Regions from separate parts of the Lentzea sp. HUAS12 genome, predicted to be linked through region 2. Evidence: riboswitches for the same ligand, from Rfam matches in the RefSeq annotation. Region 2 holds a riboswitch; each other region holds the start of a gene.
The links. Region 2 has a riboswitch for glycine ahead of gcvP (aminomethyl-transferring glycine dehydrogenase). Riboswitches for the same ligand answer to the same signal wherever they lie in the genome.
Positions count from the first base shown of each region.

Region 1: another riboswitch for glycine. It lies ahead of gcvT (glycine cleavage system aminomethyltransferase GcvT); the one in region 2 lies ahead of gcvP (aminomethyl-transferring glycine dehydrogenase).
Region 3: another riboswitch for glycine. It lies ahead of gcvH (glycine cleavage system protein GcvH); the one in region 2 lies ahead of gcvP (aminomethyl-transferring glycine dehydrogenase).

Region 1 covers NZ_CP099738.1:8,893,178-8,899,281, forward strand. Annotated here, with positions in the region: gene ND450_RS41785 (acyl-CoA dehydrogenase family protein) at 1-708, shown strand, start outside; gene ND450_RS41790 (CaiB/BaiF CoA-transferase family protein) at 705-1,829, shown strand; gene ND450_RS41795 (hypothetical protein) at 2,166-2,345, shown strand; gene ND450_RS41800 (transcriptional regulator) at 2,510-3,001, shown strand; gene ND450_RS41805 (hypothetical protein) at 3,186-3,566, shown strand; gene ND450_RS41810 (DUF3817 domain-containing protein) at 3,581-3,883, shown strand; glycine riboswitch at 3,929-4,019, shown strand; glycine riboswitch at 4,020-4,111, shown strand; gene gcvT (glycine cleavage system aminomethyltransferase GcvT) at 4,208-5,302, shown strand; gene glyA (serine hydroxymethyltransferase) at 5,317-6,104, shown strand, end outside.
Region 2 covers NZ_CP099738.1:9,224,021-9,230,124, reverse strand. Annotated here, with positions in the region: gene gcvP (aminomethyl-transferring glycine dehydrogenase) at 1-2,865, opposite strand, end outside; glycine riboswitch at 2,916-3,014, opposite strand; glycine riboswitch at 3,018-3,113, opposite strand; gene ND450_RS43475 (Clp protease N-terminal domain-containing protein) at 3,170-4,135, opposite strand; gene ND450_RS43470 (MerR family transcriptional regulator) at 4,211-4,777, opposite strand; gene ND450_RS43465 (bifunctional nuclease family protein) at 5,132-5,605, opposite strand; gene ND450_RS43460 (MerR family transcriptional regulator) at 5,730-6,104, opposite strand, start outside.
Region 3 covers NZ_CP099738.1:8,067,117-8,073,220, forward strand. Annotated here, with positions in the region: gene ald (alanine dehydrogenase) at 1-881, opposite strand, end outside; glycine riboswitch at 1,106-1,198, shown strand; gene gcvH (glycine cleavage system protein GcvH) at 1,263-1,646, shown strand; gene ND450_RS37870 (L-serine ammonia-lyase) at 1,690-3,054, shown strand; gene ND450_RS37875 (hypothetical protein) at 3,041-3,658, opposite strand; gene ND450_RS37880 (helix-turn-helix domain-containing protein) at 3,699-4,052, opposite strand; partial or broken gene ND450_RS45795 (hypothetical protein) at 4,227-4,637, opposite strand; gene ND450_RS37890 (TROVE domain-containing protein) at 4,666-6,104, opposite strand, start outside.

The DNA of each region.
Region 1 (6,104 bases), 330 kb from region 2:
GCTCTCAAGGACGGCGACGAGTACGTCATCAACGGCTCGAAGACCTTCATCACCAACGGCGCGCTCGCGGACCTCGTCATCGTCGTCGCCAAGACCGACCCCGCGCAGGGCGCCACCGGCATCTCGCTGCTCGTCGTGGAGAACGACATCCGCCGCGGCCGCGTGCTCGACAAGGTCGGCATGAAGGGCCAGGACACCGCCGAGCTGTTCTTCGACGACGTCCGCGTGCCCGCCGCGAACCTCCTCGGCGGGCAGGAGGGCCAGGGGTTCGTCCAGCTCATGCAGCAGCTGCCGCAGGAGCGTCTGATCATCGGTGTCTGCTGCATCGCGGGCATCGAGGCCGCCGTCGACCTCACGCTGAAGTACGTGAGGGAGCGCAAGGCGTTCGGCAAGGAGCTGATCAAGTTCCAGAACACCCGCTTCAAGCTCGCCGAGTGCGCCACCGAGGCGTCCGTGACGAGGGCGTTCATCGACGAGTGCGTCGAGAAGCACCTGCGCGGCGAACTGGACGTGCCGACCGCGGCGATGGCGAAGTGGTGGGCCAGCGACCGGCTGAGCAGGGTCGTCGACGAGTGCGTGCAGCTCTTCGGCGGCTACGGCTACATGAACGAGTACCCGATCGCACGTGCCTGGTCCGACGCCCGCGTCCAGCGGATCTACGGCGGCACGAACGAGATCATGAAGGAAATCATCGCGAGGTCCCTGTGAGCGGCCCTCTGGCGGGACTCCGGGTCGTCGAACTGGCCGGGCTCGCGCCCGCGCCGTTCGGCGCCATGGTGCTGGCCGACCTGGGCGCGGACGTGGTCCAGGTGCACAAGCCGGGGAGCAGCTCGACCGTCCCCGGCGACTTCCTCACCCGCGGCCGGCGCTCGATCGCGATCGACACCCGCCGACCCGAGGGCGCCGAGCTGGTGCTGGGCCTGGTCGAGCGCTCGGACGTGCTGATCGAGGGGTTCCGGCCGGGCGTCACCGAACGGCTGGGCATCGGCCCCGCGCAGTGCCTCGCCCGCAACCCGCGCCTCATCTACGGGCGCATGACCGGCTGGGGGCAGGACGGGCCCCTGGCCGACCGCGCCGGGCACGACATCAACTACATCGCCGTCGCGGGCGCGCTCGAGCCCCTGGGACGGGCCGGCGGGCCGCCGTCGTTCCCCATCAACCTGCTGGGCGACTTCGGCGGGGGAGGGCTGCTGCTGGCCCTCGGCGTCCTGGCCGCGCTGTACGAAAGGGAACGTTCCGGGCGGGGCCAGGTCGTGGACGCCGCGATGGTCGACGGGGCGGCGTTGCTGACGACGTTCCTGCACGGGATGCGCTCCGCGGGCATGTGGTCCGGTGGCCGCGGCGAGAACATGCTCGACGGTGGAGTGCCGTTCTACGACGTCTACGAGGCCGCGGACGGGCGGTACGTGGCGGTGGGCGCGCTGGAGGAGAAGTTCTACGCCGACCTGGTGCGGGTGCTGGGCCTGCAGGACGCTCCTTCGCGCAACGACCCGGCGAACTGGCCCGAGCTGCGGGAACGCATCGCGGCGGCGGTGAAGACGCGGTCGCGGGACGAGTGGGCCGAGCTCGCGGAGGGCACGGACGCGTGCCTGGCGCCGGTGCTGACCCCCGCCGAGGCGGCGGATCACCCGTACAACGCGGCCCGCCACACTTTCGTGGACGTGGGCGGTGCTCTGCACCCGGCTCCGGCGCCCCGGTTCGACCGCACTCCGGCGGCCGTTCCGACGCCTCCGGTCCCGGCCGGGACGAACACCGGGGAAGTGCTTGCCGACATGGGTGTGTCGGAAGCCCGAATTATGGAACTGCGGCGGTCTGGAGTAATTGGATAATGCCCGGGCGCGCTTTTAGTGCGCCACGAGGGCGTGACAGTGCGTGATGGGGCGCGTTCGGCATCCGGGTGAGGCCCGGTGCAACAGTCCGTCTTCCAAGGTGTGGGATGCGAGGGTCTTCGTGTTCACCTCGTGCCCAGGACATCGGCGCTGCTGACGCCCCTCTTTAGCCGCCATTCGGGTGACATTGGCCGCCGTGCAGGCGTGCGTCGCTGGTGGATCCTGGGTCGACTTGGGCGTGGTCGTTGTTCATCGCAAGGGTGAATGAGGGACCATGACGGGTGACACGGGCGGCGTGCCGCCCGACCTGTGGACGACACGGACGGAGAGGTACCTGTGAACCTCAAGAAGGTGCTAGTGCTGGCGGGCGTCGCGCTGGTGCTGTTCCTCCTGATCACCCAGCCCGAGCAGTCCGCTTCGGCGGTGCAGCAGGTCCTCGGCTGGCTGCGTCAGGGCGCGGAGTCGATCATCACCTTCGTCAGGAGCCTCTTCGGGACGGCCACCCCTCTCGCCTAGTGACGGACGGTGATCTTCGGCCGTCCGCGTTGAGCCGGACGGGTGGAATGCGGCCAATCACGCACTGGTAACGGGTGTTCTGGTGATTCAGGGTCTGGCGATTGTCAGACCTACCGAATACCTTCCGCTGCAATGGCCGATCCCCGACCGACGAGGAGGCATTGATGGTCGAGGACTCCGGGGTCCACGAGCTGTTGCAGCAGTGGGCGGCTGAACGGTCTGATGACGCAGAGATGCAGGAGGTGAACCGGATCAAGAACGCGTGGCTCGCGGAGGCTCCCCCCTCGGCGCCAGGCATCCCCGTGCAGCGGGGAGGCAGGAGCGGGTCGCGTGGCTTGGTCAAGGTCGACTCGGCGGATCCGGCCTACGTGGCCGCGATGCGCAAGCGGGCGCCGGAGGCACCCGAGGCACTGCTCGCCGCCGCGGCGAGCTACTGGCAGCTGGTGGGCGACGTCGCCGAGGCCGAGCAGTGGTGGGACGCGGGCATCAGCCCGCTGGACCAGCGCGCGCTCGACTACCGCGCGGCCGGCCTCACGCCTGCCGACCTCGGGAGGCGCCTGGGACCGATGACGGTTCTCCAGCACCTCCGCCGTGGCTCCGCCGCGGCCTGGTGCGTCGCACGTCTGCAGAGGCAGCGCCGGGACGGCGTCGCGTAGTTCGGCAACGGGCTCTCGGAGGCGGGAGCCCTGCGTTGGTGGTGTTGCGCGCTCGCGGAGCGCGCTCGCCAAGCCGACTTCGGAGTGTTTTCGCCGGGGGCGGCCCCCGGACCCCCCGAAGGACTCCATCCCTTCACGGGTGGCCTCCTCTTCGCGGAGGCCTCACCCAAGTAGTGTGGAGGTCGTGCGCGGCCTCCTTACTCCCCAACGTGTGCTGATCGCGTTCGCCTGTCTGGCGGCGCTGGTCGTCTGTTGCGGGCTCGCGTACTGGCAGTGGCAGCGCTTCGAGTCCGCCAGCGGCACGTTCCAGAACCTCGGCTACGTGCTCCAGTGGCCGCTCTTCGGCCTCTTCCCGCTCTTCATGGTGTGGCGCTTCCGCAGGCTCGCGCGCGAACGCCGTGACGAGGCTCTCTCACCCGAGCCGGTTGCGCCTGCTCCGAAGCCGGTAAGTACGGTTGTCGCCGTCAAACCCGCGCCTGTCGAGCACATCGACGACGACGAGGACGCGGAGCTCGCGGCCTACAACCGCATGCTCGCGGACCTCAACGCGCGGGACGGTCGTTGAGCGAAGGCGGGCAGATGAAGGGTGCGTTGACCCGGTTCAGGGTCATGGCTTACGTGGTCGGAGTCTTCCTGTTGCTCCTGGTCGTGGCCATGGTGCTCAAGTACGCCGCGGACATGGGCGGCGCGATGAAGGTCGTCGGCCCGGTCCACGGCTTCCTCTACGCCATCTACCTGGTGATTTCCGTCGACCTGGCGCTGAAGCTGCGCTGGTCGATCAAGGGCACCGCCCTCGTGCTGCTCGCCGGCACCGTGCCGTTCCTGTCGTTCTGGGCGGAGCGCAAGGTGGTCGAGAAGACGGCGCAGGGCGTGCCGCTGTGACGTTTGGCCTGCTAGCGTCTGGGGCTACCAACTGAACACGGCCGTTGACGTCGCGCGGGAGAGCTCCCTTCGGTGGGAGCGCCGAAGGAGCAACTCCTCCCCGGAATCTCTCAGGTACAAGTACCGCGCGACGAAGGCAACTCTGGAAAGCAGGCCGCTCGGCGGCCTCGCCCACGGTGCAAGCCACTCCGGTGGTGAAGCTCTCAGGCTCATGACAGAGGGGGAGGCTCGCTCTAGTGAGGAGTCTCCGATGGACCGTGTCATTCTTCTGATGCCTCAGCCGGCCGCGTCCGGCTCTTCGGCGCACCCTGGAGGAGCGTTCTGATGTCCCGCCTCACGCCTCTGAACGCCGAGCACGAGCAGCTCGGCGCGATGTTCACCGACTTCGCGGGCTGGCGGATGCCGCTGCGCTACTCGTCCGAGCTGGCGGAGCACCACGCGGTGCGCACCACCGCCGGCCTGTTCGACCTCACGCACATGGGTGAGATCGTGCTGACCGGCCCGGCCGCGGGGGAGGCCCTCGACCACGCGCTGGTCGGGCACATCTCCGCGCTGGCCGTCGGCAAGGCGCGCTACACGATGATCACCCAGGCCGACGGCGGCGTGATCGACGACCTGATCGTGTACCGCCTCGGCGACGAGGAGTTCATGGTCGTCGCGAACGCCTCCAACGCTGCAGTGGTGGCTGAAGCTCTGGTCGAGCGCGCCGCCGGCTTCGACACCGTCGTCACGGACAGGTCGACCGACTACGCGCTCATCGCCATCCAGGGCCCGAAGTCGGTCGAGATCCTCTCGGGTCTCACCGAAACGGACCTGTCGACGGTCAAGTACTACGCCTCGTACCCGTCCACCGTGGCCGGTGTCGACGCGCTGCTCGCCCGCACCGGCTACACCGGTGAGGAGGGCTTCGAGCTGTTCGTCGCGCCCGCCGACGCGTCCGCCGTGTGGGCGGCGCTGCTCGCCGCGGGTGAGGCGCACGAGCTCAAGCCGTGCGGTCTCGGCTGCCGCGACACGCTGCGCCTCGAGGCCGGGATGCCGTTGTACGGCAACGAGCTGACGACGTCGCTCACGCCGTACAACGCGAACCTGGGCCGCGTCGTGAAGCTCGACAAGCCCGGTGACTTCGTGGGCCGCGACGCCCTGACCAAGGTCGCGGAGTCCGGTGTGGACTCGGTCCTGGTCGGACTGAAGACCCCCGAGCGCCGCGCCCCGCGCCACGGCTACGCGGTGCTGAACGGCGACGAGGTCGTGGGCGAGGTGACGTCGGGCGCGCTGTCCCCGACCCTCGGCTACTCCGTCGCGATGGCCTACGTGACCAAGGCCAGTGCCGAACCGGGCACCCAACTGCTGGTGGACGTCCGCGGCAAGAAGCAGCCGGTCGAGGTCGTCGCACTTCCGTTCTACAAGCGCGCCAAGTAAGGGAGATCTTCCAGATGTCCGACCAGTTCAACGCTTCCCTCGCGGAGTATGACCCCGAGGTGGCCGAGGCCGTTGCGGCCGAGCTGGCACGCCAGCAGGGCACTCTCGAGATGATCGCCTCGGAGAACTTCACGCCCGTCTCGGTCCTGCAGGCCCAGGGCTCGGTGCTGACCAACAAGTACGCCGAGGGCTACCCCGGCCGCCGCTACTACGGCGGCTGCGAGCACGTGGACGTCGTCGAGCGCCTCGCCATCGAGCGCATCAAGTCGCTCTTCGGCGCCGGCTTCGCGAACGTCCAGCCGCACTCCGGCGCGCAGGCCAACGCGGCCGCCATGTTCGCCCTGTTGCAGCCCGGCGACACGATCCTGGGCCTGGACCTGGCGCACGGCGGCCACCTGACCCACGGCATGCGCATCAACTTCTCCGGCAAGCTCTACAACGTCGTGCCGTACCACGTCTCGGACGGCGACGGCCGCGTCGACATGGCCGAGGTAGAGCGCCTGGCCCAGGAGCACAGGCCCAAGCTGATCGTCGCGGGCTGGTCCGCCTACCCGCGCCAGCTGGACTTCGCCGAGTTCCGCCGCATCGCGGACTCGGTCGAGGCCTACCTGATGGTCGACATGGCGCACTTCGCGGGCCTCGTCGCCGCGGGCCTGCACCCGTCGCCCGTGCCGCACGCGCACGTCACGACGACCACGACCCACAAGACCCTCGGCGGCCCGCGTGGCGGCGTGATCCTCTCCAACGAGGCGGACATCGCCAAGAAGATCAACTCCGCGGTGTTCCCCGGCCAGCAGGGCGG
Region 2 (6,104 bases):
GGAGCAGACCAGGTTGCGGTCGCCCTTCGCGCCGTCGATGCGGCGGACCGGCGGCCAGATCTTCGGGGTGCTGCTCTGGCCCGCGGGGAACACGGCCTCCTCGCGGGTGTACGGGTGGTTCCACTCGCCGGTGGTCACGCAGGCCGCGGTGTGCGGGGCGTTGCGCAGCGGATTGTCCTCGACGGGCCACTCGCCGGCGCCCACGCGGTCGATCTCGCGCTTGATGGCGATCATGGCGTCGATGAACCGGTCGATCTCGCCCAGGTCCTCGGACTCGGTCGGCTCGACCATCAGCGTGCCGGCGACCGGGAACGACATCGTCGGGGCGTGCAGGCCGTAGTCGGCGAGGCGCTTGGCCACGTCGTCCACCGTCACGCCGGTGGCCTTGGTGATCGGGCGCAGGTCGAGGATGCACTCGTGGGCGACGAAGCCGCCCTCGCCGGTGTAGAGGACCGGGTAGTGCTCGTCGAGGCGGCGGGCCACGTAGTTCGCGGCGGCCACGGCGGTCAGGGTCGCGCGGCGCAGGCCGTCGCCGCCCATCATGCGCACGTACGCCCACGAGATCGGCAGGATCGACGCGGAGCCCCACGGGGCGGCGCTGATCGGGCCGACACCGGTGGCCGGGCCCGCGGTCGGCTGCAGCGGGTGGTTCGGCAGGAACGGCGCGAGGTGGGACTTCACGCCGATCGGGCCGACGCCGGGGCCGCCGCCGCCGTGCGGGATGCAGAACGTCTTGTGCAGGTTCAGGTGCGAGACGTCCGAGCCGAACTTGCCGTAGCGGGCGAGGCCGATCAACGCGTTGAGGTTCGCGCCGTCGACGTACACCTGGCCGCCCGCGTCGTGGACCAGGCCGCAGACCTCGCGGACCGTGTCCTCGTACACGCCGTGGGTCGACGGGTAGGTGATCATGATCGCGGCCAGGTCGTCGGCGTGCTCGGCGACCGTGGTGCGCAGGTGGCCCATGTCGATGTTGCCCTTGTCGTCGCACTTCACGACGACGACGCGCATGCCGGCCATGACGGCGGACGCGGCGTTGGTGCCGTGGGCGGACGACGGGATCAGGCAGACGTCGCGGTCGGCGTTGCCGTTGGCGCGGTGGTAGGCGCGGATCGCCAGCAGGCCGGCGAACTCACCCTGCGAACCGGCGTTCGGCTGCAGCGACACGGCGTCGTAGCCGGTGACCTCGGCGAGCCAGGCCTCCAGGTCGGACACGATCTTCAGCATGCCGCGCGCGTCCTCGACGGGCGCGAACGGGTGCAGCGTCGAGAACTCCGGCCACGTGATGGACTCCATCTCCGCGGTGGCGTTCAGCTTCATCGTGCAGGAGCCGAGCGGGATCATGCTGCGGTCGAGGGCGACGTCCTTGTCGGACAGCGCGCGCAGGTAGCGCAGCAGCGCGGTCTCCGAGCGGTGCGCGTGGAAGACCGGGTGGGTCAGGTAGTCCGAGGTGCGGCGCAGGTCGGCCGGGATGCCGTCGGCGGTGTCGGCGTCGATGGCGTCCACATCGGCCTTCGTGACGCCGAAGGCCTCCCACACGGCGATGATGTGCGCGCGCGTGGTCTTCTCGTCGCAAGCGATTGCGACGACGTCGGAGTCGACGAGACGCAGGTTGATGCCGGCCTCGCGGGCCTTCGCGACGACCTCGGCGGCCTTGCCCTCGACGCGGACCTCGACGGTGTCGAAGAACTCGCCGTGCACGACGTCGAGACCGGCCTCGCACAGGCCCGTGGCGAGCACGGTGGCCATGCGGTGCACGCGGGTCGCGATGCCGCGCAGGCCCTCGGGACCGTGGTAGACGGCGTACATGGACGCGATGACGGCCAGCAGCACCTGCGCGGTGCAGATGTTCGACGTGGCCTTCTCGCGGCGGATGTGCTGCTCGCGCGTCTGCAGCGCGAGGCGGTAGGCCAGCGAGCCGTCCGAGTCGACGGAGACGCCGACGAGACGGCCGGGCAGCTGGCGCTCCAGACCGGACCGGACGGCCATGTAGCCAGCGTGCGGGCCGCCGAAGCCGATCGGGACGCCGAAGCGCTGCGTGGTGCCGACGACGACGTCCGCGCCGATCTCACCGGGCGCGCGCAGCAGCGTCAGCGCGAGCAGGTCGGCGACGACGACGGCCTGCGCACCGGCGGCGTGGATCTCCTCGACGAGCGCCTTCTGGTCGCGCACCACACCGGACGCGCCGGGGTAGGACAGCAGCACGCCGAAGAAGTCGCCACCGAGGCCCAGGCCCTCGATGCCCTGCGACAGGTCGGCGACGACGATCTCGATGCCGAGCGGCTCGGCGCGCGTCTCGATGACGGCCAGCGTCTGCGGCAGCGTGTCGGCGTCGATGACGAACTTGTTCGACTTGGACTTGCCCGCGCGGCGCACCAGCGTCATCGCCTCGGCGGCGGCGGTCGACTCGTCCAGCATGGACGCGTTCGCGACCGGCAGGCCCGTCAGGTCGCCGACCATCGTCTGGAAGTTCAGCAGCGCTTCGAGGCGGCCCTGCGAGATCTCCGGCTGGTACGGCGTGTAGGCCGTGTACCAGGCCGGGCTTTCCAGGACGTTGCGCAGGATCACGCCCGGCGTCACGGTGTCGTAGTAGCCGAGACCGATCATCTGCGTCATCGGGCGGTTCTGCGACGCGAGCTCCCGCAGCTCCGCGAGCGCCTCGGTTTCGGTGGCGGGGGCCGGCAGGTCCAGCACGAGGTCGCGCTCGTGGATGGACGACGGCACCGCGTGCTGCGCCAGCTCCTCGAGCGACCCGACGCCGATGACGTCGAGGATGCGCGCGAGCTCGGCGGGGCGCGGGCCGACGTGGCGGTCGGCGAACGGGGTGCCGTGCTCGAGAGCGGCGAGCGGAATGCGGTCCTGCGTCATCAAACGCCTCCGGGGTGGCTTGAGGGCACACGTGTCCTGTGCCCTCCCCGCTCTGTCCGTACCCCGAAGGGCGCCTGAGAGGTTCACCCGTCGTGAGAACGGGCTTTCACCGTCGGCGGGATCCCCTCGCGGGGGTCCACTTTCCAGAGGCGTCTCGCTCGGCGGTCCTGGATGCCTGAGAGGTTCCCGGGGAGGGACTTGCTCCTTCGGCGCCGGGCTCGGGGCCCGGTCTCTCCCGCCTGAGTTCAGCGACTACCCGGGAAGAATACCCGCAGGCAGCCCGGGTAGTCGCTAGGGACGCGACCTACGTCTCAGTGGCGAGACCGGCGAGCGCCGGCGCGACGGGGTCGGCGGGGTCGTCCCGCAGCGCCACGAGCAGGTGCCGGGTGCCGACGACCCGGTCACCGCGCCGGGCCGCGACGAGCTTCGCCCGTTCCACCGCCCGTTCCACGGTGCCGCCCTCGGGCAACGCCTCCCGGTCCACGCCCGCCTCGCGCAACGCCGCCGCGCCACCCGACTCGAACTCGGGCTTCAGCCGGCACCCCGCCGCGGTCAGCTGGTGGTCGACCGTCAGCACGGCCTCCACGAGGTCGCGCGACGAGACGTCCCGGCGCGCGGCGACGGCGAGGCGTTCGGCCTCGCCCCGCACGACCGTGAGCACCGGCCCGCCCAGGCCCTGCCCGCGGGCGACGAGGCGCGTCAGCCGGCGCACGTACCCGCCGCCGGCGTCCCCTTCCAGCGCTCCCGCCTTGCGCAGCAGCCAGACGGCGGGTGCCTCCTCGACCTCGGCGTACTTCCGCGCGGCGTCGGCCCGCACGGCCGCGGCCGTGGCCTCGACGTCCACGCCGCGCAGCAGGAACAGGTCGGCCGCCCGCCCGGAGTCGAGCGACAGCAGGGCGAGCGAGAGGTGGGTCGTGGTCAGCACGCCGTCGCCGGCCAGGACGATCGCCGCCCGCAGGCACTCGTCCAGCGCGCGGGACACCGGCAGCACGGTCTCGACGCGGGCGTGGTGGTGGGCGGCGCGCACGAGCGCCATGACGTCGGGGCCCGGCTCGGCGAGACCGCCGTCGTCGCCCGCCCAGTTCTCGGCCCCCCGCGCCATAGCCTGCGGCCGCACCGACTTCACGCCGAGCTTGCGGCCGGGGCCGATCGTGTCGATCAGCGAGATCAGCAGGTTCTCGGTGCCGACGAAGCCGAACTCCAGGCGGAACGCGCGCTGCACGGCCGCGGCCAGGACCTTGACCACCTGCGACGAGGGTGTGTGCGTCATGCCCGCAACGCTAGGGACGCCGATCGGCCCCGCGCTGCTGCCGACCGGCCACCGGGGGCGGCCGGTCGGCCACGATCAGCCGGTGGCGCGCTCGCGGCGGCGGCGGGTCAGCTCGTCCTCGGTCATCGGGGCGATCTCGACGCCGTCCGCGCGTTCGGCCGGGAACTCGTGGATCGTGCCGGAGATCTCGCGCATCGCACCGCTCACCGCGATGCCGAACACGCCCTGACCACCCTGCAGCAGGTCGACGACCTCCTCCGGCGAGGTGCACTCGTAGACGGTGGTGCCGTCGGAGAACAGCGTGATCCTCGCCAGGTCCTGCACGCCGCGGCGGCGCAGGTGGTCGACCGCGACCCTGATGTTCTGCAGCGAGACACCGGTGTCCAGCAGCCGCTTCACGACCTTGAGCACCAGGATGTCCTTGAAGGAGTACAGCCTCTGGCTGCCCGAGCCGTGCGCCACCCGCACCGTCGGCGCGACCAGCCCGGTCCGTGCCCAGTAGTCGAGCTGCCGGTACGTGATGCCCGCGATCTGACACGCCGCGGGTCCTCGGTAACCGACGAGCTCGTCCGGCAGCGAGGAGTCCGGGAACAGTTCACCCTGCAGCCCGGATTCCGCCCTCAAGGGCGCTTCCTCGACCACGCCTGCCTCCCCTCGGAACGGCCACGAAACTCATGACCGTCAAGCCGCTGTGTCCGCTCTCGCTCAGCAGCGACGTCCACTCGAGTTCGACGGTAGGACCGGTCCGAGGGCAGGTCAACGCGACGCGCGGGGAGTGTCGACCCTCAACCTGAGGTGGAGAGCCGGACCGTCACCCGATGTAGGACGTTCAGGTGACGTTTAGTGATCGTTTAGCGGTCGAAACGACCGAAAGTAGTCCGATAGGGGGACATCCAAACGAACTGCTCTGTCGCCCATACGAGACGGAGTGCGAGCACCGGAAACTCAGGTGCCCGCGCCCGCGACTGTGTCTACGTGTCCGCGCCCCGACAGTGCCTATGTGTCCGCTCCGCGGAAGTCCTCGGGGGAGACGGAGTCGAGGAACTCGCGGAACTTCTCCACCTCGTCCTCCTGCTCGTCCGGGATGATCAGCCCGGCCTCGGCGAGCACGGCCTCCTCGGCGTGGATGGGCACGCCCACCCGCAACGCCAGCGCCACCGAGTCGGACGGACGCGCGGACACCCGCACGTCGCCGTCGAACACGAGCTCGGCGAAGAAGGTGCCCTCCTGCAGGTCCGTGATCCTCACCTGCTCGAGGTTGCGGCCCAACGCCCCGATGACGTCCTTCAACAGGTCGTGCGTGAGCGGGCGCGCGGGGCGCACGCCCTGCTGCTCGAGCGCGATCGCCGTGGCCTCGACGGAGCCGATCCAGATCGGCAGGTACCGCTCGCCCTCGGTTTCCCTGAGCAGGAGGATCGGCTGGTTCTGGGGCAGCTCCACCCGGACGCCCACGACGCGCATCTCACTCATCGGGTCTCGCCTCCCTCTGACTCGTTGGGGAGTACCCGGTTCGCTTCCGAGCATCCCCCGGCGTATGCGTTCGACGCTACCCGCCAAGCGGGCCGTGTGCTCAATCGTTGCGGGCAGAACGTGATCAAGATGATTGACGCAGGCCTGCTCTCACCAACAACGTGTGCAACGAGGCGAACAGGTCGGCCAATTCCCGCACGGTCCCACGATCTGAGAACGAATTCAGCAGATCGACCTCGTGATCCGCTGCCGCGCGGACCGCGCGCAGGTGTTCGCGCTCGACGCCGAGTCCGGTCATCGCCCGGATCGTGCGGAGCGCGGTGATGTCGTCGGTGGTGAACCGGCCACCGGGGCCGGGACGCAGCAGACCGTCGCGCTCCAGCTGGGACAGCTGGTCGGCGCTGGTTCCGGTCTGGGTCAGCAGGTCGATCCGGGAGACCTGGCCCGAGTCTGCGGAGGCGGCGTCGAGCTGCTCGCGGATCACCTTGAGCGGCAGATA
Region 3 (6,104 bases), 1.2 Mb from region 2:
ACCGAGTTGTGGACCTCGTAGGTCGGCTCGGCGTGCGTGGTGGCGCGCGAGTCCTCGAAGCAACCGCCCTGGTCGATGGCGATGTCGACGAGCACCGAACCCGGCTTCATGTCGGCGACCAGCGCGTTCGACACGAGCTTGGGTGCGGCGGCACCGGGGACCAGCACGGCGCCGATGACCAGGTCGGCCTCCCGGACGGCCTGCTCGATGGCGAACGAGTTCGAGGCGAGCGTGCGCAGGCGGCCCTGGAACTGGGCGTCGATCTGGCGCAGGCGGTCGACGTTGGTGTCGAGGATCTGCACGTCCGCGCCCATGCCCACGGCGATGGTGGCGGCGTTGATGCCGGCCACGCCGCCGCCGATCACGACCACGCGGGCCGGGGCGACACCGGGGACGCCACCGGGCAGCACGCCACGGCCACCGGAGGGCTTCATCAGGCTGAACGCGCCGACCTGCGGGGCCAGCCGGCCCGCGACCTCGGACATCGGGGCGAGCAGCGGCAGCGCGCGGTTCGGCAGCTGCACGGTCTCGTAGGCGATGGCCGTGGTGCCGGACGCCAGCAGCGCCTCGGTCAGCGGCTTGTCGGCGGCGAGGTGCAGGTACGTGAAGAGGGTCTGGCCGGCGCGCAGGCGCGGGTACTCCTCGGCGATGGGCTCCTTGACCTTCAGGACCAGGTCGCCCTCGGACCAGACGTCGTCGGCGGTCGCGAGGACCTTGGCACCGGCGGCGAGGTACTCCTCGTCGGTGATCGCGGAGCCCAGACCGGCGCCCTGCTCGACGAACACGTCGTGCCCGCGGCTCGTCAGCTCGTGCGCACCGGCAGGGGTGAGAGCGACGCGGTACTCGTGGTTCTTGATCTCGCGGGGAACTGCGATCCGCACGATGACTCCTCCGTTCGGTGGCCGACATCTCACAATGTGAGCCACTCGCAAGGTCATGTCACTGTGCAGATCGCACTATCCGGCACCTGCTGGATTGTTCACTTGGGACAGAGCGACCTGAACGTGGCTCGCGTTCCAGTCGACGTCCCCGCGTTGACACTCGACCGGGACCGCACATAGCGTGCGCGCCGAGAACTGAACACCGGCCGCGGCGCGCAAGCGCCACAACCCGAGTGGGAGAGACCTCGACGACCGAGTCGGGGCGCCGAAGGGGCAAGCTCCCGCACACTCTCAGGCAGCAAGACCGCTCGGGGTAGGCAACTCTGCACGGCGGAGGGGGCGCAAGCAGTCCTGACCCGTCACAGCCAGAGGAGTCGCGCCGTGGAGTTCCCCGAGAACCTGCTCTACACCGTCGAGCACGAGTGGGTCGACTGGACGCCGGGCACCCAGGACCCGCTGACCTGCGGAATCACCGAGTACGCGGCCGACGCGCTGGGCGACATCGTCTACGTGCAGCTCCCCGAGGTCGGTGCGAAGGTCATCACCAACGAGGTCTGCGGCGAGCTCGAGTCCACCAAGTCCGTCAGCGACCTGTTCTCGCCCGTCACCGGCGAGGTCATCGAGGTCAACAGCGCCGTCGTCGAAGACCCGGCCATCGTGAACAACGACCCGTACGGCGCCGGCTGGCTGTTCAAGGTCCGCGTCGAATCGGCCGAGAACCTGCTCACGGCGGCGAAGTACGCCGAGCTCACCAAGACCGACTGACATGGGCCTGATTGACCGCTCCACCACCACGAAGGACTGATCAGTGGCGATCAGCGTTTTCGACCTGTTCTCCGTCGGCATCGGCCCGTCCAGCTCCCACACGGTCGGCCCGATGCGCGCGGCGGCCATGTTCGTCGACAAGCTCGGTGAACGCGCATCCACAGTGGACCGCGTGCACGTCGAGCTGTTCGGCTCGCTCGGCGCGACCGGGCACGGCCACGGCAGCCCGAAGGCCGTGTTCCTCGGCCTCGAGGGCAACCTTCCCGAGGAGGTCGACCCCGCGGTCGCGGCCGGCCGCGTCGAGGAGATCATCTCCGGCGGACGGCTCAAGCTCGGCGGCACGCACGAGATCGGCTTCGTGCACGACCGCGACCTCGTCATGCACCGCCGCAAGTCACTCCCGTTGCACCCCAACGGGATGAGCTTCGAGGCGTTCGCGGACGGCAAGTCGGTCGAGCACGCCGTCTACTACTCGATCGGCGGCGGCTTCGTCGTCGACGAGAACGCGAGCGGCACCGACCGGATCAAGCCGGACACCACGCCGCTGCCGCACCCGTTCCTGACCGGCGACCAACTCCTCGCGCGCTGCCGCGAGACCGGCCTGTCGATCAGCGAGATCATGATGGCCAACGAGCTGTCGTGGCGCACGGAAACCGAAGTCCGCGAAGGACTTCTGCACATCTGGCACGTCATGCAGGAGTGCGTCGAACGCGGCTGCACCGAACACGGCGTCCTGCCTGGCGGCCTCAAAGTCCGCCGCCGCGCAGCCGAGATGCGCAAACGCCTGGAGGGCGAGCACTTCGTCACCGACCCGCTGCGGGTCATGGACTGGGTGACGCTCTTCGCGCTCGCCGTCAACGAGGAGAACGCGGCGGGCGGCCGCGTCGTCACCGCACCGACCAACGGCGCGGCCGGCATCGTCCCGGCGGTCCTGCACTACTACACGAAGTTCGTGCCGGGAGCCTCCGACGACGGCGTCGTCCGCTTCCTGCTGACCGCGGGCGCGATCGGCGTCCTGTTCAAGGAGAACGCGTCGATCTCCGGCGCCGAGGTCGGCTGCCAGGGCGAGGTCGGCTCGGCCTGCTCGATGGCCGCGGGCGGGCTCGCCGAGGTGCTCGGCGGCACCCCCGAACAGGTCGAGAACGCCGCCGAGATCGCGATGGAGCACAACCTCGGGCTGACCTGCGACCCGATCGGCGGCCTCGTGCAGATCCCGTGCATCGAACGCAACGCCGTCGCGTCCATCAAGGCCATCACGGCCGTGCGCATGGCGTTGCGGGGCGACGGCTCGCACTTCGTGTCGCTCGACAAGGTCATCAAGACCATGCGGGACACCGGCAAGGACATGTCCGTGAAGTACAAGGAGACGGCACGCGGCGGCCTCGCCGTGAACGTCATCGAATGCTGAACTCGGCCATCAGGTCGACGTTCTCCAGCGCTTGCTGAGCGTCCCGGCTGTCGATCCTGGACAGCCGGGCGCGCAGCGCGGGGGAGTGCAGCCAGTCGCGGATCGGCTTTCCGGGGTCGTCCCACATCATCCAGGTGAGCAACGGGCCGGTGTCGCGTCCGTAGTGCCACGAGTAGTCGTGCGCGACATGGGCGACGACGTCGTCCTCGAAGGTGTCGACGAGCCGCAGCCAGGGAGCCATGTCCTGGTCCAGCTGAGCGGCCGCGTGGAGCAGTTCGTCCAGTCGCCACCAGCGCTCCGGGTCTGCCGCCGCACGCACGACGACATCGGTGACCAGCGCGCGCAGCGCGGCCTGCTCGCTCTCCGGCCAGCTCTCGAACCGGGCCCACGCCAGCCCCGCGGTGAGCTTGCCGTCCGGATCGTTCTCCAGCACCCCGACCACCCGGTACCCGAGCCGGCGCCACGCCGGCTCGTACTCGTCGCGCTCGAAGTGGTCCGTGCTCTCCCAGGCGAACTTGTGCACGAGCTTGTCGGACAGCAGCTCGGGATCGCCGTCGAGCAGATCCAGCTCGTCCTGCCGCCAGCACCGTCCGCATCCGTTCACACGATCAGCCCAATCAGCCACACCAAGCGGATTTACCAGATCAGCGGGCGTCGTAAGCCTTCTGCGCGTCCAGCACCTCGGGCATCCGCGCCTCCAGCAGGTGGATCAACGAGAGCAGCCGCTCCGCCGTCTCGCGCCCGAGCGGCGTGAGGCTGTAGTCGACGCGCGGCGGGTTCGTGGGCTGCGCGTCGCGGTGCACGAACCCGTCGCGCTCCAGCGCCTGCAGCGTCTGGGACAGCATCTTCTCGCTGACCCCGTCGACGCGGCGGCGCAGTTCGTTGAACCGCAGCGGTCCGTCCACGAGCACGCCCATCGTCAGGCCGCCCCACCTGCCGGTGACGTGCTCCAGCAAGGGACGTGACGGGCACGCCTTCGCGAACACGTTGTACTCCATGCCAGCATCATAGCTGGTGAGAACGCTAACTCCCAGTGTGCGCTTACCGTCAGATCGCACGTCGTCCGGTGTCGTGACCATTTCGCCGTACTCGCGCATGACGTCGCGGGCGAACGCCACGAGATCGGTGACTCGTTGGCCGCGAGGATGCTTGCTCGCCCAGAGTTCCAGGTTCTCAGGTCTGTTGTCGTCCCTGATTCCGTTCTTGTGGTGAACGGTCTCGGTGGGGGTCAACGGTCGTCCGAGAATCTCCTCCATCACCAGGCGATGCTCGGACGACCAGACGCCCTTGCCCAGGTATTTGAACCGGTAGCCGTCGCGAATGTGCCCTTTGCTCGCGGGGCGACCTTTGCGGGGTCGATTCTGCCGATGTCGCTCGTAGTGCGTGCGACACCACCCCTTCGCGCCGCCGAGCGTCGACTTGGTGCAGTCCTCGTCGGCGCACGAGGTGGTGCGCGGCCGCCACTCCCTCAGCAGTGTTGTCGGATCGCCGTGCAGGCTCCAGCGTCGGTAGTGCGTCGCGCACCATCCCCGTGCTTTGTGGGCTCTGTGGCACCCTTCGATGGCACACTTGTGCTCCGCCATTCGGGAACACTATCGAACACCTGTTTGCCTACGGCTCCCAGGGCCATTGCGCGAACATGCCCGCTTCCAGCAAGGGAATCGCCTTAAACGTTGCGTCCGTGAGGCCACCGAATTCGTGCCTGTTGGCCTTTCCGGTCGCGTACGCCGCGTGCTCGTACCCGCCCAGGTTGAACCCGTAGATCGGCACGTGTGCCGGCACGACGTCCGAGACGCCCTTGCCGTAGTACCCGGACATCGTCTGCATGTCCGAGATGATGAACACGCGGTCGTGCCGCCGGTACGAGCGCCGCAGCGACCCGACGATGTCGGTGCCGTGCCCGACCTCGCCGATCCGCCGGAGGAACCGGTCGACCTCGCGGATCACCGATGCCCCTCGCGGAACGTCGTGGCGGAACGTGCCGTCCGCGAACCCGACCACGTCGACCTGCTCGCCCTTCGCGCCGAGCGCGACGCCGAAGACCGCCGCGGCCTTGGCCGGGGTGACCTTCGAACGGGCCGAGATCGCGCCGCCCGACATCGACGCCGAGGTGTCGATGAGGACGAGCGACCGGCCCGGCAGTGCGGGCAGGTTCGCGAGCGACGCCTGCAGCGCCTGGTCCAGGGCGTGGCCCCAGCGCAGGCTCGGCGCCGCCTCGTACGCGGACAGGAAGCGGAACGGGAACTGGCGCGAGCGCGCTACCTGGCCGGGGTCGGCCAGACGTGCCGCGACCAGCGCCGCCGCCTCGTCGGACAGGCCGGCCTCGTCGAAGTTCCTGAGGTTCCTGAGGAGACTCATGTACCCCATCGACGGCGCCAGCGCCTCCCACACCTCACGGGTGAGCGGTCCCTGCAGCCATCCCGCCACGGCCTCCCACGTCATCCCGGCCCGCCGCAGCACGTCGGCCGCGTCGGGACGCGAGAAGAGCGCACGGCGCTGTTCCACCGGCCACGCCATCAGCTCACGCCGTGCCGCGACCACGCGCAGCGCCTCCGGCACCTCGGTGTCGGGGGAGCGGCGGCGGTCCAGCACGTACTGGAAGAGCTCGCCCTGCCACGGTGCGGCGGGCGACGGGTGCGCGAGGTTCAGCACGTCGGCCATCCGGTAGCCGCGGGCGTCGCTGTCCCACTTGAGGACCGCGCGCTCGTCGTACAGGCGCCGGACGGCGTCGGAGATGCCGCGCTTGATCGGCTTCGGGACGCGCCGGCCGTTCTGGGCGGTCCAGTAGGCGAGGAGTTCGCCCGGCTCGTCCGCCCGCTGGAGGACGGAGTCGACGACGGCGCGGTTGGTGACGCCCGCGTCGGACTCGGCGACCAGGCGGGCGAGCACGAACTCCGCCGCGCCCACGAGGGACGCCGTGCGCATGTTCGCCTCGCTGCGCAGCCACTTGAGCAGGCGCGCGGTCCATTCGGGATCCGCGAGTGCCGCGGCGTGCACGAGCGCTGCGAAGCGGTTGTCGCGCTTGCGGCCGGACTCGTAGAACGTGTCCT